Regions from separate parts of the Brevibacillus sp. 1238 genome, predicted to be linked through region 3. Evidence: riboswitches for the same ligand, from Rfam matches in the RefSeq annotation. Region 3 holds a riboswitch; each other region holds the start of a gene.
The links. A riboswitch is a leader RNA that binds a small molecule or an ion and turns the genes downstream of it on or off. The one in region 3 is predicted to bind S-adenosylmethionine.
Positions count from the first base shown of each region.

Region 1 (3,801 bases), on a different contig from region 3:
AGCGTGAGCGCCCAGACGAAAAGCGACAAGGTGTACATCAAAGGTCTTGTGACACCGGACGTGACCAAGGTGGTCGTGACCAAGCCGAACGGTGATATCATCGAGACGGTGCCGACCAGCGAGCACTCGTTTACCGTCAGCTTCCCTGCCGTCGGTACGTCCGCCGAGCAGTATGTGACTGTTCAGGCTTTTGCGGGAAGCGTGCTTGCCGACACGGAGAAAGTAAAGCTCGTAGCGCAAACGGAAGAGGACAAAAACAGGCTGCTCCATATGTTCACGGTTTATGACGCGAAAAAAGCAGAGTGGCAAGTCAAAGGGATTGTCAAGCACGGGGCGGAGCGGGTTGTCGTCACGTATAACGGCGTGCGAAAAGAGGCCAGCCTGAAAAAGCTGCTCGATAACGTTGACAGCTTCAGTGTGACTTTCGAGAATCCGACGACGGATGCCAAGAGCAGCAAGGCTGTGATCGAAGTGTATGAGGCCGGGAAAAAGGTGGACGAGGACTCGATTGCGATTGAGCCGAAAAAGACACCGGACAACAATCCGGAAGTAGACTACAGCATTGCGGGCACAGCTGTGCACGACATAAAGAAAAAGCAGATCGAACTGAAAGGTACCGTCAAGGGCTGGGACAAAAAGCAAAAGGCGAAGCTTTTCGCGATTAAACCAGACGGCAAGAAAAAAGAGATCAAGCCCAATGACAAGGGCGAGTACACGCTGGAATTGACGTACAAAGATCGCTCGTACACGGCCAAAGCGATTCAGCTTGAACTGTATGTAAAAGACAAGCTGGTCAAGCAAGCAGACATCGTCCTGAGCACGAAGGTCATCGTCGCGCCGCCTGAGCATGATGAGGATGAGAAGAAGCACAAGCATCCGAATGGCAAAGCGTACGGCTTCTGGAAGAAACACGATGGCAAATGGGACGATGACGATCGGGACGACGATGACCGCGATCGTGACGAAGATGACGACGATCGTGACAAAAAGAAAGACAAGTAGCTGCTGTTACGGCTGTTTGTAAGTCTGGACGTAATCGACCAGTTCGCGGATGTAGTCGCCGAGGATCGGGATCGAGAGAAATTGTGTCAGTAGCGAACCGAGCAGTGCGAGAACGATAGCAGTCCCAATCGTCAAACCAAGACCCCGGGCAAGACCTGCGAGGAAATTGATCCAGAGCAGCTTGCGCGGGGCTGTGTAATTTTGGATGACATCAGCAAGCCGGATATCCTCCAAAAACATGGCGATCTTATCCATGCGCTCGTTCATTTTCCGCACTTCCTGAAGCTCGTGGAGGACTTGATCTATTTTGTGCATGAGCCGATCTGTAGGCGTAGGAGCCACTTGTTTCAACCTCCTTGTTCCTGGAAGCATTGTTTTCTACCAGTTTAGGGAAAAAGCCGACCAGAATCAAGGCGGGGAGGAAAGGTTTGCCTCCGGCTTGCGGGAGGGGTACAATAGACGTACAAAAGTATACGAGGAGGCATCCGAATGGCTGAAACCGTATCCCAAACCTTATCGGAAGAACTGTTCGCGCTCCTGCAAAAAGAGCGCTTTGTGACGTTGGCCACAGTCGATCACGAGACAGGTGCGCCATCCGTCAGTTCCTTGTCCTGGACTTTTGCTGTGAACAGCGGACTCATCCGTTTTGCTGTAGACAGCCGCTCCCGCATTCTCGCCAATATCGCCAAAGAACCGCAGGTCGTGCTGCATTTGATCGGGGCAGGCTCTTCTTTTGCGATCAACGGGCGCGCCGAGCTAAAGGCAGAACGGCTGGAAGGGGTTCCCCTGAAGCTTGCGATGGCGGAGATTGCGATTGACTCTGTCAGAGACGTGATGTTTTACGGTTCGCGCATATCCGTAGAGCCTCAGTACGAAAAGACATACGACAAAAATGCCGCAGCGAAGCTGGACAATCAGGTCATGGACGCCTTGAAAAAAGCGTAGGCGCGGTTGTCACACTCTTGTGGAAAATCTTGTTGACAAGAAACAGCGCTATCCTTTAGTATTAGGTCATTCAAATTGAATAGCAAACTTCTTATCCAGAGAGGCGGAGGGACTGGCCCGATGATGCCCGGCAACCAATCACCTGTATGTTCGTTCATACGGGGAGATAATGGTGCTAATTCCTGCAGAGTTTTTTAACTCTGAAAGATGAGAAGGTCTTGCTTACGGCGACGTAAACAAAGCCTTCTTTCAGAGGAAAGGGGGCTTTTTTCATGCCCCTCGACATCATTGGAGGGAGAGAATTACGGTATGAGACTGGAAACAAAATTGATTCAGGCAGGCGTAGGCAAAGATGAGAAAACGGGTGCGGTGAGCTTCCCCGTCTACTACGCTACCGCTTATCGCCATCCGGCGCTGGGACAGAGCACAGGTTTTGACTATACGCGGACGGCGAATCCTACCCGTTCTGTTTTGGAAGAGACAATCGCTGAGGCAGAGGGAGGCGATGCCGGCTTTGCCTGCGCGTCCGGGATGGCGGCAGTCCATACGGTAATGGGGTTGTTTTCCCAAGGCGATCACCTCATCGTATCGCTCGATTTGTACGGCGGGACGTATCGCTTGTTTGAACAAGTGCTTTCCCGTTACGGGCTTGCTTTTACTTACGTAGATTTGCGCGATCTGGAAGCGGTGAACAAGGCGCTGCGCGCAGAGACGAAAGCGATTTTCGTCGAGACGCCGACCAATCCGCTCATGCAGATTACAAATATTCGTGAAATAACCAGCCTGGCCAAGCAACACGGGCTTTTGACGATTGTAGACAACACGTTCATGACTCCTTATTGTCAACGCCCGCTAGAGCTTGGGGCTGATGTGATTTTGCACAGCGCAACGAAGTATTTGGGCGGACACAACGATGTGCTGGCAGGGTTGATCGTTACAAAGGGCGAGGAGTTGTCGGAAAAAATCCGGTTTTTGCACAATTCGATCGGCGCCGTGCTGGGGCCGCAGGATAGCTGGCTTCTGGTGCGCGGCATGAAAACGTTGGCGCTGCGCATGGACAGACACCAGTCGAATGCGCTCGCGGTAGCGAAAAAGCTGAAAGAACATCCAGCCGTTGCCGAAGTGTTTTATCCCGGACTGGAAGAGCATCCCGGGCATGAGATTCAGGCGAGCCAGGCGAGCGGATACAGCGGCATGGTTTCGTTCCGGGTACGCTCCCAGGAGCAGGTGGGCTTGTTTCTGCAAAATTTGCGCGTCGTCTCCTTTGCGGAAAGTCTTGGCGGGGTAGAGTCGTTGTGTACGTACCCGGCGACACAGACTCACGCAGACATCCCTGAGGAAGTGCGGGCGTATGTCGGCGTGTGCGATCGATTGCTGAGGCTTTCGGTGGGGATTGAACATCCGGATGATTTGATCGCTGATTTGTTTCAAGCGTTGGATGCAAGTCTCGTCGTTGGGGGGGCTGTTCGATGAATTTCGCGACAAAAGTTTTGCATGGCTCCACAGGCATCGATCCGTTTACAGGTGCGTCGTCGGTTCCGATTTACCAGGCTTCCACTTTTCATCAGTTTGATATCGATCAGCCGGGCACATACGATTACGCCCGCTCGGGGAACCCGACGAGACATGCGCTGGAAGAAGCGATCGCCGCACTCGAAGGCGGAGCGCGCGGGTTCGCCTTTTCTTCCGGCATGGCGGCCATTTCCAGTGTGTTCATGCTCTTTTCGGCGGGCGATCATATCGTGGTCGCGGAAGATGTGTACGGCGGCACTTTCCGTTTTCTGACGAGAGTGCTGTCGAGAATGGGAATTTCCGTCACGTTTGTGGATGCGACACAGACGGAAGCGGTGCGCG
Region 1 is NZ_JARXWC010000003.1:77,495-81,295, forward strand. It holds gene M2298_RS07930 (hypothetical protein) at 1-1,002, shown strand, start outside; gene M2298_RS07935 (DUF5665 domain-containing protein) at 1,009-1,317, opposite strand; gene M2298_RS07940 (pyridoxamine 5'-phosphate oxidase family protein) at 1,492-1,947, shown strand; SAM riboswitch class I at 2,036-2,161, shown strand; gene M2298_RS07945 (aminotransferase class I/II-fold pyridoxal phosphate-dependent enzyme) at 2,257-3,420, shown strand; gene M2298_RS07950 (trans-sulfuration enzyme family protein) at 3,417-3,801, shown strand, end outside.
Region 1: it holds a riboswitch for S-adenosylmethionine, as region 3 does, so the genes downstream of both, M2298_RS07945 (aminotransferase class I/II-fold pyridoxal phosphate-dependent enzyme) here and M2298_RS14905 (BMP family lipoprotein) in region 3, are expected to answer to the same signal.

Region 2 (3,801 bases), on a different contig from region 3:
GCGGAGATACCCGAGTGGGATGGTCAAGAGCGTGTGAACATCTTGCTGATGGGTGTGGATCGCAGGGGAATGAAAAATAACGGGCTTCCCCGTTCCGACTCCATGATGCTGGTCAGTATCGACCCGGCATCCAAGCGTTACGATCTGTTCTCCATTTTGCGGGATACGTATGTGGACATTCCCGGAAATGGCAGCTCGCGTATCAACTCGGCGATTGTAGACGGCGGGCCTGAGCTGGCGATGAAGACGGTCAGCCAGTTTACCGGACTTCCTGTGGATCGCTACGTCATTACCGATTTCGAAGGCTTCAAGGCGCTGATCGACGCGGTGGGCGGCGTCGAGATCGACGTAGAGAAAAACATGTATTACCATGACCCGACAGATAAAGGCGTCTACGATATCAATCTGAAAAAAGGTGTGCAGCAGTTGGATGGCAACAAGGCGTTGCAGTACGTCCGTTTCCGCCATGACGCCACATCCGACTATACGCGCACCGAGCGTCAGCGCAAATTGCTCGCCGCTGTAGCGAGCCAGATGAAGAGCGGCACATCCCTGATCCAGTTGCCGTCCATCCTCAAACAAGTGGCGCCGTACATCCAGACGAACATCAGCTCCATGGACATGCTGAAGCTGTCCGCGCTCGGCTTGAAGCTCGATACGATGCAACCGGGCAACTATCAGCTGCCGCCGATGGGAATGTTCCGGGAATCGCACAAGGCAGGAGCCGTGCTCATTCCCGACGTAGACCAGATTCAGTCGTTCATTCAGGAAAAGCTTGAGCCGCCGACTGAAACGATGCAACAAGAGGACAACAAAACAGACGACAGTACAGACAGCACGCGAATGTAGCGTGCTGTTTTTTTGCATATTTGGGCACACTATCCATGATTTTCTACAGCACAGGCACATTGGGGTGAAGGAGATGGACCAGGAGTTCCTGCATAGATGGTTTTCGCATGGCGGATGCCAAAGTCGTGTACAGCGAGCTTATTCCGAAGCTGAGGGAAATCGATCAGGATAGACTGAATATCGATCATGTCGAAAGGCACTTGGGACTGGGGAAACGAGCAAGGGCATGCGGGACAAGGCAAATTTGCAATCAGACAAAAAACCTTCAGGCGGGCAAATACGGGTGGCATTGTACAATGAGCACTTTGCGAAAAAAGACATTGGCAGCATCTCCTCCCGTTTTTGACGTGCGCGTCCGTCTGCAGGCACGAATCCTTGAACTGACGATACCGATCAAGCTGGAGGACAGCAAAATGATGAAAACGATGGAGGACGCATTGGAAAAGGAAATCGAGAAAGAACTGCAAAAAGTCGTCAAAAAATTGCAGCAACTGGACGTCGATCCGGCGGGATTTGGCATCGTCTATCGCGCCCAGCAGAGGGGATTGAAAGAGATGACGAACCGCGACTGGAGAAAAATTTTCCGGCAGGCGTCTGTTCGTTTTCATGTTCAGGCAACCATTATCCGCAACGGAGTGATAGATTAAAAAAGTTTTTCCTGGGATTGCTATTGACGGGATATTTTCAAAAAGGATATAATCCGGTTTGTATCATGAAAATATGAAAAACGAACATAATATACGTGGAAATCTTTCTTATCAAGAGAGGCGGAGGGACAGGCCCGATGAAGCCCGGCAACCGGTTCATTTTTTCGAAAATGAGCGTCGCGGTGCCAATTCCTACAAGATTGGTTGGATCTTGATAGATGAGAAGGGTGGATGCGAACGTATACATGCGTTGCAGCCCCTTTTTCGTTTATGAAAAAAGGGGCTTTCTGTTTTTCACAAGGCATGTAGACAGATTTTGCTGGGAGGTGGATGCGTTGATTCAATTGCAACAACTGCATAAAAGCTATCAAGTACAAGGCAAGACGATTCCGGCATTGCTCGGGATTGACCTTTCCATAGATAAAGGGGAAATTTACGGGATCATCGGGCATTCCGGTGCGGGGAAAAGTACCCTGATTCGTTGCATCAACCTGTTGGAGCGCCCTACGTCAGGACAAGTCGTTGTCGACGGAGTGGATTTGACCAAGCTCGATGACAGCAAGCTTCAGGAAAAGCGCCGCCAGATCGGGATGATTTTCCAACACTTTAACCTGTTGTCTTCCGCGACCGTAGGCGAGAATGTCGCTTTCCCGCTCAAGCTCGCCAATCGCTCGAAGGCTGAAATCCAGAAAAAAGTGGACGAGCTGCTCAAACTGGTCGGGCTGGAAGCGCATCGGGACAAGTACCCGTCGCAATTGTCCGGCGGTCAGAAGCAGCGCGTAGGCATCGCCCGAGCGCTGGCCAATGATCCGAAAGTGTTGCTGTGCGACGAAGCGACTTCCGCCCTCGATCCGCAGACGACGAACTCGATTCTCGCGCTCTTGCTCGATATCAACCGCAAACTGGGGTTGACCATCGTGCTGATCACGCACGAAATGCACGTGATCCGTTCCATCTGCGACCGCGTAGGCGTCATCGATGGCGGAAAAATTGTCGAGTCGGGCGAGGTTCTGGACGTGTTTCTCAAGCCACAGCATCCGACGACACAGGAATTTGTCGAGCAGGTGGCCGATTCCAGCGAGCTGCGGGAAGCAGTCGCGCACGAAAAGGTGGCAGGAAACCGCACGATTGCCCGCGTCACATTCCTGGGGGAAAAGACGTACCAGCCGATCTTGTTCCAGACGATGCAAGAAACAGGCACGGTGTTCAGCATCTTGCAAGGAACGATTTCCCGCATGAAGGATACGCCGTACGGCCAACTGGTCGTCGAGCTGGAAGGCGATGTCCGTCAAAACGAAAAAACCATCGAGACGTTGCGTCAGCGTGGCTTGGAAGTAGAGGTGATATAGATGGACTGGACTTTGGAAAATGTGGATTGGTCGGAGATCGCCGAGGGAACAATAGATACGCTGACGATGCTTGGCTTCTCGACACTGTTTACCATCCTGATTGGTTTGCCGCTGGGGATTATTTTGTTCCTGACTTCTCGCGGACAGCTTTTGCAAAACCAGGTGTTTTATGCGATTGCCTCATTCGTTGTCAATATACTGCGTTCTGTACCGTTTATCATTTTGATGATCTTGCTGATTCCTGTGACAAAAGTAATTGTGGGTACTTCACTCGGGGTACTCGGAGCGATTCCGCCGCTCGTCATCGGTGCAGCCCCGTTTTTTGCGCGGCTGGTGGAAACCTCGCTGAGAGAGGTGGATCGAGGAGTCATCGAAGCCGCTCAGTCGATGGGAGCCTCCAACTGGCAAATCATCTGGAACGTGCTGCTTCCTGAATCGCGTCCAGGTCTGGTGGCCGGGATTACGATCACGACAGTTGCCCTTGTCTCTTACACCGCGATGTCCGGCGTAATCGGCGGCGGCGGGCTGGGAGATTTGGCAATCCGCTACGGCTACCAACGCTTCCAGACAGATGTCATGATTGTTACAGTGATTATTTTGCTCGTGTTGGTCCAGATCTTGCAGTCGCTGGGGGATCGCCTGGTTATGCGATTCAGCCGCAAGTAAGGTCTTTCCATATAAGCTTTGCAGAACACAGACCAAAAAATAGGGGGAAATCATTTATGAAAAAATTAGTCGTATCTGTACTTTCTACCGTATTGGCATTTTCCTTGGCAGCGTGCGGAAGCAAAACGGAAACAGCTCCAACTCCAACTGAAGGCGGCGCACAAGGCGGACAACAGCAAGAAGTAACGTTGAAAGTAGGCGCTTCTCCGGTTCCACACGCAGCCATTTTGAAGTTCATCGCTCCAAAGCTGAAAGAACAAGGTGTTAACCTGGAAGTGAAAGAGTTTACC
Region 2 is NZ_JARXWC010000013.1:28,251-32,051, reverse strand. It holds gene M2298_RS22885 (LCP family protein) at 1-849, shown strand, start outside; gene M2298_RS22880 (Ger(x)C family spore germination C-terminal domain-containing protein) at 1,146-1,496, shown strand; SAM riboswitch class I at 1,602-1,721, shown strand; gene M2298_RS22875 (methionine ABC transporter ATP-binding protein) at 1,832-2,845, shown strand; gene M2298_RS22870 (methionine ABC transporter permease) at 2,846-3,511, shown strand; gene M2298_RS22865 (MetQ/NlpA family ABC transporter substrate-binding protein) at 3,568-3,801, shown strand, end outside.
Region 2: it holds a riboswitch for S-adenosylmethionine, as region 3 does, so the genes downstream of both, M2298_RS22875 (methionine ABC transporter ATP-binding protein) here and M2298_RS14905 (BMP family lipoprotein) in region 3, are expected to answer to the same signal.

Region 3 (3,801 bases):
CGTAACACCTTGACGGACAAAGAAGGCTTTATGATTTTTATCCTATGGAACCACCTGTGGATGGCGGGACTGATTGCTTATCAGGTCGATGCAAACTTCTGGAAAGTGACGTCCCTCGGATTGCTGGTCACCCTCATTGTGTCACCGTTTTACTTCATCAAAAGGGACAGTCATGTCATTCGTTACCTGGTAGCGATTGGACTCATGTTTTACGCGATCTCATTCGATCACTTTACTACCTATCCAGAGGTAACTTTTCTCGCATTCATTGTCATGGGATTTTTGGCAGCCTACCTCGACTGGAAGCTGGTAGTGTCGGCGGGAATCGCGCAGATTGTTGTGACTCTGGTCGGCTTTTATACAGGCTCCTACGAAATTTTTAGCGGCGACTTCACGGAACTGAATCTGGTGCTGCGGATTGTAGCGATCCTCATGATGATGGGGGCTGTAACGTACCTCTGTCTGGCTGGACAAGCTTCTCTCAGCAAGGCGAATATCGCCCGACAGGAAGCAGAGGAAAAAGAACGCCGTCTGGGAGAAATGCTCGTACATATTCAACAGATGACGGGGCAGATTGACCGCACGACAGAGCATGTGCACGAGCATGCCGAAGGAACGAAACGCAATACGGACGAGATGATGATTGCGTTTCGCGAAGTTGCGACTGGCATGGAATCGCAGGCCAATTCGACTGTGAAGATCGAAGAAGAAGTGCAGTCGATCGACCAGGAGATCGTGGCGGTAACGACGCAGACGAATGCGATGAAGAGCGAGTCCGATCAAAACAACCAGCGCCTGAAAGACAGCGTGGGCATGATGAACGAGCTTTCGCAGCAAATGGAACAGATCGTGTCTGCGGTCAATGTGGCTGCTGCGACGATTCACCAGCTCAATCGCCAGGCGAACCGGGTAGAAGAAATCGTGGGAGCGATCAACCAGATTGCCACGCAAACGAATCTTTTGGCGCTCAACGCCGCCATCGAGTCAGCGCGGGCTGGCGAGCATGGACGCGGTTTCGCTGTAGTAGCTGACGAAGTGCGCAAGCTGGCTGAGCAAAGCGCGACCGCTACCCAGGAGATTACGGAAATTCTCAAATCGCTCCATCAGGAGAGCGAGAACGCTGTGCAGCAAATCAGCAACGGAGAGGCGTCTGTAGCCAAAGGACAGGAGCTGGCTGTAAAAACGGTGGCTTCGATCGAGGCAGTGCGCTCCGGCATGGTGGCATTCCTGCAAGCGGCCGAGCATGTCGGTTCCAGCATGAACCGGGTCAAAATGCGTTCAGGCGAAGTGGCGATGGAGATGTCGACGATTACGGCCGTCACCGAACAATCGGTTGCCAACCTGGAAGAGCTTTTTGCCACCGCAGAAAATCAGCATCAAAAGGTGCGGGAAATTACCGAAGAGCTGGGTGAGCTTAGCAACTTGTCGCATCGACTCCAGCAAACCTTTCAAACGAAATAAACAAACTGGCGGAAACAATCTGAAAAAACAATTGCTTTTTCAGAGCGTTCTGCTAGAATAAGTTCATTGTAACTCAATAGATGATCTACCTTATCGAGAGCGGCGGAGGGACTGGCCCTATGAAGCCCGGCAACCACTGGACATGCGAGACATGTACAGAAAGGTGCCAATTCCTGCAAAACCTGTACCGGGGTTTTGACAGATGAGGAAGAGGACGGCTTCGGACGCAAACTCTTCCTTCGGGAAGAGTTTTTTTTTCGTTAGAAGGGGAGGATGGATAGAGGAGGAATAACGAACGATAAAATAATTTTAATGTGAAATATTCGTGTTTAGTATTGATCTTTTTGTCGAAAAACCGTACATTATGGTTAGGATAGAGAAAACGGAGAACGTTCAGATAGGGGAGAAAGACACCATGAAGAAGTTGTTGTTGGCATTGACTACTTTTGCTGTTTTGGCTGCGGGTTGTTCAGCAGGCGGGAATGCACCTGCCGGGAACGCATCGACTGATAAGCCGAAAGAGCAAGCGGCAGGACAAGAAGGTGCAGCGAAGAAACGCGTTGCCTTGATTTTGCCGGAAAAAATCGGCGTGAACCCATTCTTCCAGCAAATGGACGAGGGCGCGAAAAAAGCAGGACAAGAATTTGGCGCGGAAGTAAAAAGCATCGAGTCGACTGACCATGGTGCGATCGAAGAGAACTTGCGCGTAGCCGTAGCGGAAAACTACGACCTGATCATCACTTCTTCTTTTGAAGCAGAAGACGCACTGAAAAAAGTAGCCGCAGAAAACCCTGATCGCAACTTCGCGATTATTGATACAGTAGTGGACTTGCCAAATGTGCGCAGCGTTACTTTCCGCGAGCAGGAAGCAGCTTACCTGATGGGGGCGGCGGCAGGTCTTGCCACGAAAACAAACAAAGTCGGCATGGTTGTCGCAATGGACATTCCGCTTCTGAAAAAATGGACAGGCGGATTCCAGGAAGGCTTGAAATCGACCAATCCGAATGCAGAATTTCTGGTAAACTACGTGGGCAGCTTCACAGACCCGGCAAAAGCGAAAGAGCTGGCTCTGCTGCAAGCATCCAAAGGCGCTGACTTCATCAACGGAGCAGCTGCGGTAGGCGATCTCGGCGTATTCGAAGCCGCGAAGGAAAAAGGCTTCTTTACAGCAGGACAAGACGTTGACCGCACGACGATTGACCCTGAGCACATCGTATTGTCCCAGTTGAAAGGGACAGACGCAGCAGCGTATGAAACTGTGAAATCGTTTGTGGAAGGTTCTTTCAAACCAGGTGTCGTCAACTACGGATTGAAAGAAAAAGGCGTAGGCGTAACGTATGTGACTCACGAAAGCAAAACACCGCTGAACGCTTTCATCGGCCAGGAAGTTGTGGACAAAGTAAAAGCGATCAGTGAAGAGATCATTGCTGGTACCCGCAAAGTGCCGGATTCGTTCTAAAAGCTAGTGCACAGAGCTTGATTGTGACCGACTACGGCTGTGTAGTCGGTCTTCCTTATATGCGAAAGGAAAGCGTAAAGAAGGGGGAGCAAGGATGACCTATCGTTTGGAAATGCGCGCCATGACCAAGAAATACGGAGATTTTATTGCAAACGACAAGGTCTCGTTCTCGCTTGCTGCCGGAGAAGTGCACGCGATCGTCGGTGAGAACGGAGCGGGCAAGACGACGTTGATGAGGATGTTGTACGGCATGGAGCAGCCTACGTCCGGCGATATCGTGCTAAACGGCAAGCCGGTCGCTTTTCGCGGGCCACAGGACGCCATTGGCAACGGAATCGGGATGGTGCACCAGCACTTCATGCTGTTCGGCGAGTTCAGCGTGGCCGAAAACATCGTGATTGGCTACGAACCGCAGCAGGCCGGGTTTTTCCGCCGCCATGACGCTGTGCAAAAAGTGCGCGAGCTAAGCGAAAAGTTCCGTATTCCGATTGATCCACAGGCAAAAGTGTCCAATTGCTCGGTGGGAGAACAGCAGCGGGTCGAGATTTTGAAAGTGCTGTACCAGGGCGCAGACATCATCGTGCTGGACGAACCGACCGCTGTGTTGACTCCGCTGGAGGTTCGCGACTTGCTGCAAACGATTCGCAATCTGGCGGAGAGCGGGAAAAGCGTGATTTTGATTACGCACAAGCTCCAGGAGGTAATGGAGGTAGCAGATCGCATCACGGTGCTGCGCGGCGGCAAGGTGACGGGTACGGTTGCGCGTGAGCAGACAAATGTGGACGATTTGGCCCGGTTGATGGTCGGCCGCGAGCTGCAAGAGCTGAGTGAGCGCGTCGCTTTGGAGCAGGGGCCGCTTTTGCAGGTGGAAAATTTGTCGG
Region 3 is NZ_JARXWC010000005.1:282,062-285,862, reverse strand. It holds gene M2298_RS14910 (methyl-accepting chemotaxis protein) at 1-1,461, shown strand, start outside; SAM riboswitch class I at 1,549-1,670, shown strand; gene M2298_RS14905 (BMP family lipoprotein) at 1,877-2,920, shown strand; gene M2298_RS14900 (ABC transporter ATP-binding protein) at 3,015-3,801, shown strand, end outside.

Region 4 (3,801 bases), on a different contig from region 3:
AAATGTCAGCTTGGCGTCATCGAGACGACGAAACGCGTCCAGACGCTGTTCGAGTGTTGCGGTCATGTGTCAGACAACCTCCTGTTTCAGTTGCGTAAGTGTGGCGATCACGTCGTGGAAGGTGGCGAAAGTGCTGTGTGACAGCTGTAGTTCCTCGGCTTTTTGCGCGAGGAAGGAGCGGGCGATCACGAAATCGGCAATTTTGGCGCCAGCCAGGTCAGTGATGGAATCACCAATGACGACACGATAGTGAGTGGCGGGATCGTAGCGGCGAATAATGGTTGTCTTGCACATGCCACAGCCGTTTGTGCAATGCTCGTCGCAGGAATGCGGCCACGTAATCGTGATGTTCTCTCCGGAGAAGTCGCTGCCGTTGCAGTAAATCGGGACATGATCCAAATCAAACGGAGCGAGGATCGGCTTTACGAAAAAGTCGATGCCGCCGCTCGTGATCAGCAGTTCGATGCCTTCCTCGCGGCAAAAGCGGACAAAATCGGCAAAGCCGGGGCGAATGGTCGCTTCGTTCACGATGTAGTCCACAATGTCCTGGCGCAGGGAGGAGGGCAAGAGCTGAAACAGCTTGCCGACGCCTTCCTGTACGCTGATTTTTTGCGACAAAATTTGTTCGGTAAGAGCTTCCCACTCAGGGGGAGCGAATTTTTTTACAATCGCGACGATGTTGTCTTTTTCCGTAATCGTTCCGTCAAAATCGCAGAACAGCACGAGCTTTTTGCTCATCGTGCGCCACCCCATTTCTCCAGGGCTGCCGCCAGTTCAGGCGATTGGTTCGCCGCTTCTCCCAGGGTGTGTCCAGCCGTGACTGCTGCGATTGCATCGACGAACGCTTTGGCCCCTGCGGTAGCGCCGCCCGGATGTCCGTGAATGCCGCCGCCAGCATTGACGATTTGGTCCAGACCGAAATCCGCATAAAGCTGCGGGACGAGTCCCGGATGGATGCCGGCTGATGGAACCGGGAACGAGCGGCGCACGCCTTCCAGCGGAGTGGTCAAGTTGGTCGCCAGTTGCAGCGCTTCTGTTTTGTCCAGGGCGACGTTGCCATATGGCGACGGGAACAGCACCAGGTCTGCTCCGGCAATTCGCATCAGGGTGCCGAGCAAAAGCGGAGTGGCGATCCCGTAATCAGGCGACGGATAGTAAGCGCCAGCGAGAGCGGGGTGGGCCATGATCGGGATGTTGACGTCCGGATCGGCTGCCAGGCGGTGCAAGGCATCGAAGCCAAAAGCGAGGACGTTGAACAGCAGGCAATCTGCGCCAGCTTCCACGGCACGCTTTGCTTTTTCGTTCAGCTCGTTGATCGGGCCAGTCAGGTTGGCCGCGTAGAGGACAGGCTTGCCAGTTTGCGCTTCTGTCTCCTGCGCGATCTCCTTGAAGGCGCGGATACGCTCCAAAAACGGCGCGCGATCGTCTGCGAAGAAGATTTCGTCATCTTTGACCAGATCGACGCCACCGAGCGCCTGTGCCCGGAATTGCGTCTTCAAATCTTCGAAGGGAAGACCGAGGCAAGATTTGAAAATGCTCATCAACAGCGGGCGGTTTTGTGCATCCAAACGTCCGCGCAGTCCGTCAATGCCGAACTTTGGTCCGGGAAAAGCTTGTAGAAACGACTCAGGGAAAGTGATGTCCACCAGCTTGATTTTTCCGTCCATGGACAGTTTCCCGAAGATTCCGGTCAAAAGCGAAGGAATGTCGTGCGTAAAATTGCGCGTCGGGTAGCTGACGGTGATCAGTCCGCGCGTCTCGCCGTTTTCCAATGTCTCAAGCGGCGTAGCGCTCACGGCTTCCCCGAGATAAGGAGCCAGCTCAGCTTGCTTCGCTGCGGGCAAATCCGTCCAGGAGCCGACCGTCATGCCAACGGCGATGGCGGCTGCTTTTTTGTGTAAGTCTTTGGCTTGCGTCAAATAAGTGACGAGGATGCGTTGATCACTCATGCTAGTCCTCCTTGGGCAGCTTGAAAAGTTTCGTGAAGCTTTCAGGCATGTAAAAAAGCCTCCCCAGAGCGGGGAGGCGGTTGTCGACTATAAAAACGTCTCGTCTCCTCTCATCTCTCGGGTCAGTAGTCGGGACAGAAGACGCAGCAATGCCGCTTCTCGTACCGACTCTTATCCGTTGGAATTAGCACCGTTTCGCTATTCAAGAAAAAAATAGCGCCGGTTGCCGGGCATCATAGGGCCAGTCCCTCAGCCAGCTCGCGATAAGAGTTATGTGGTTCACAGGCCAGTCAGCCGTGTGTGCTACACCCATGATATGACTTCTGTTGTCCGGAGTCAATCTTTGTTTTTTGCCGGAATGTGCTCTCTGCAGAGAGGGAAAAAGTGGCCGGAAGTGAAACTTTTTTCGCTAGAGGGCGTGGTACGTAAAGAAGGGATGTGGAGGCATTGGGAAAGTAGGCTTGGAGTATGTGTACCAGATGCACGTAAACGACATATACCGCTACCTTTTCCGGCTGACACGCGATACCAGGCATGCGGAGGACTTGACGCAGGAGGTTTTTTTCCGGGCGTATGCCTCCCTGGAAGACTACCGCGGCGAAAAGGTCAGGCCATGGCTGTTCAAGGTCGCTTACCACGCTTTTATCGATTGGCACCGCAAGCAAAAGCGCCGCCCGGTCGACTACATGGAAAAGATGCCGGAACGACCGGACGCATCCGCGAGCGACCCGGCGGAACTGTTGGTCGCTCAGGAATTGTGGAAAGAGGCATATGCGCATCTGGAGCAATTGCCGCCCAAGCAACGACAGGTCATTTTGCTGTCAGCCATGCAATTTTCCTACGCGGAAATGGCAGAGGTGTTGGAGATCGAACTGGCGGACGTCAAACGCTCGCTGTTTCGCGGTCGGCAAAAGATGCGGAAGCTGTGGAAGGAGGAAGGGCCATGACGCACCAAAACGGTCATGATCGCGAGCAAAAGCTGCTCGCTTATTTGAGAGGGGAACTGACAGGGGAAGAAGCAAAGCGGCTTGGCGAGGAGCTGGCAGCCGATGAGGCATGCGCAGAGCGGCTGGAGCGGCTTTTGCTGGGCGAAGAAGGAGAGCAGCAACCACGGGAACTCGACGCGCTGGACGAGGGCGGGCACAGCCAGCTTTCCGAAGCGAAGCAGAGGGCGATTGTCCGGCGGGGAAAATGGAAAAATCGCTTGCTCAGTTCCGTGTACGCTTTTGCCATCCCGTTTGTAATTGGCGTGGTATTTCTGGGCGTCAACGGATGGGTAGGGTCGTCGATGCACGATGATCTGCACCGGGTAGCGAAGGACATGGTCAATTTTACGCAGCCGGGTGTCAGCGTGGGCAGCAGCGGCGCGCAGGTGGGACTGCTGTACGGCAGCATCCAGATGGAGCTTCGCGAGCGAGTAGGGGCGGACATCAAAAACGCAGGCCGCTTTGAAAGCACCAACGTGTTGTGGAACGTCAACGCCAAGCCGCAATGGACCAACGGAGTGAGGGAGCAAAAGCTGTTTTTCCGCTATCCGCTTCAAAGCGGGCAAAAACCGGACGCAGACGAACTGGCGCATTGGCGCACGCCAGCCTGGACGACTTTGGAGAAGCTCCCCGAAGGAACCGTTGCCCAGTTGGCTGTCTCTTTTGCTGATTTTTTGACGTACGAGCAGTATTATGAGCGAATCTCCCGCTACATCAGCTCCGCCAACCAGGATACGGTCTGGTTGGCAGTGGACACCGGAGTGGAAGCCAGGCACGAAGACCAAAAAGACGGCTACCTGCTCTTGGGGCCGGGAGAAGCATGGGGATTTGCGGAGCACGAGCTGAATTACGGAGCGGCTCCGATT
Region 4 is NZ_JARXWC010000004.1:331,834-335,634, reverse strand. It holds gene M2298_RS12550 (methylthioribulose 1-phosphate dehydratase) at 1-66, opposite strand, end outside; gene M2298_RS12545 (2-hydroxy-3-keto-5-methylthiopentenyl-1-phosphate phosphatase) at 70-738, opposite strand; gene M2298_RS12540 (2,3-diketo-5-methylthiopentyl-1-phosphate enolase) at 735-1,949, opposite strand; SAM riboswitch class I at 2,118-2,219, opposite strand; gene M2298_RS12535 (sigma-70 family RNA polymerase sigma factor) at 2,420-2,896, shown strand; gene M2298_RS12530 (anti-sigma factor) at 2,893-3,801, shown strand, end outside.
Region 4: it holds a riboswitch for S-adenosylmethionine, as region 3 does, so the genes downstream of both, M2298_RS12540 (2,3-diketo-5-methylthiopentyl-1-phosphate enolase) here and M2298_RS14905 (BMP family lipoprotein) in region 3, are expected to answer to the same signal.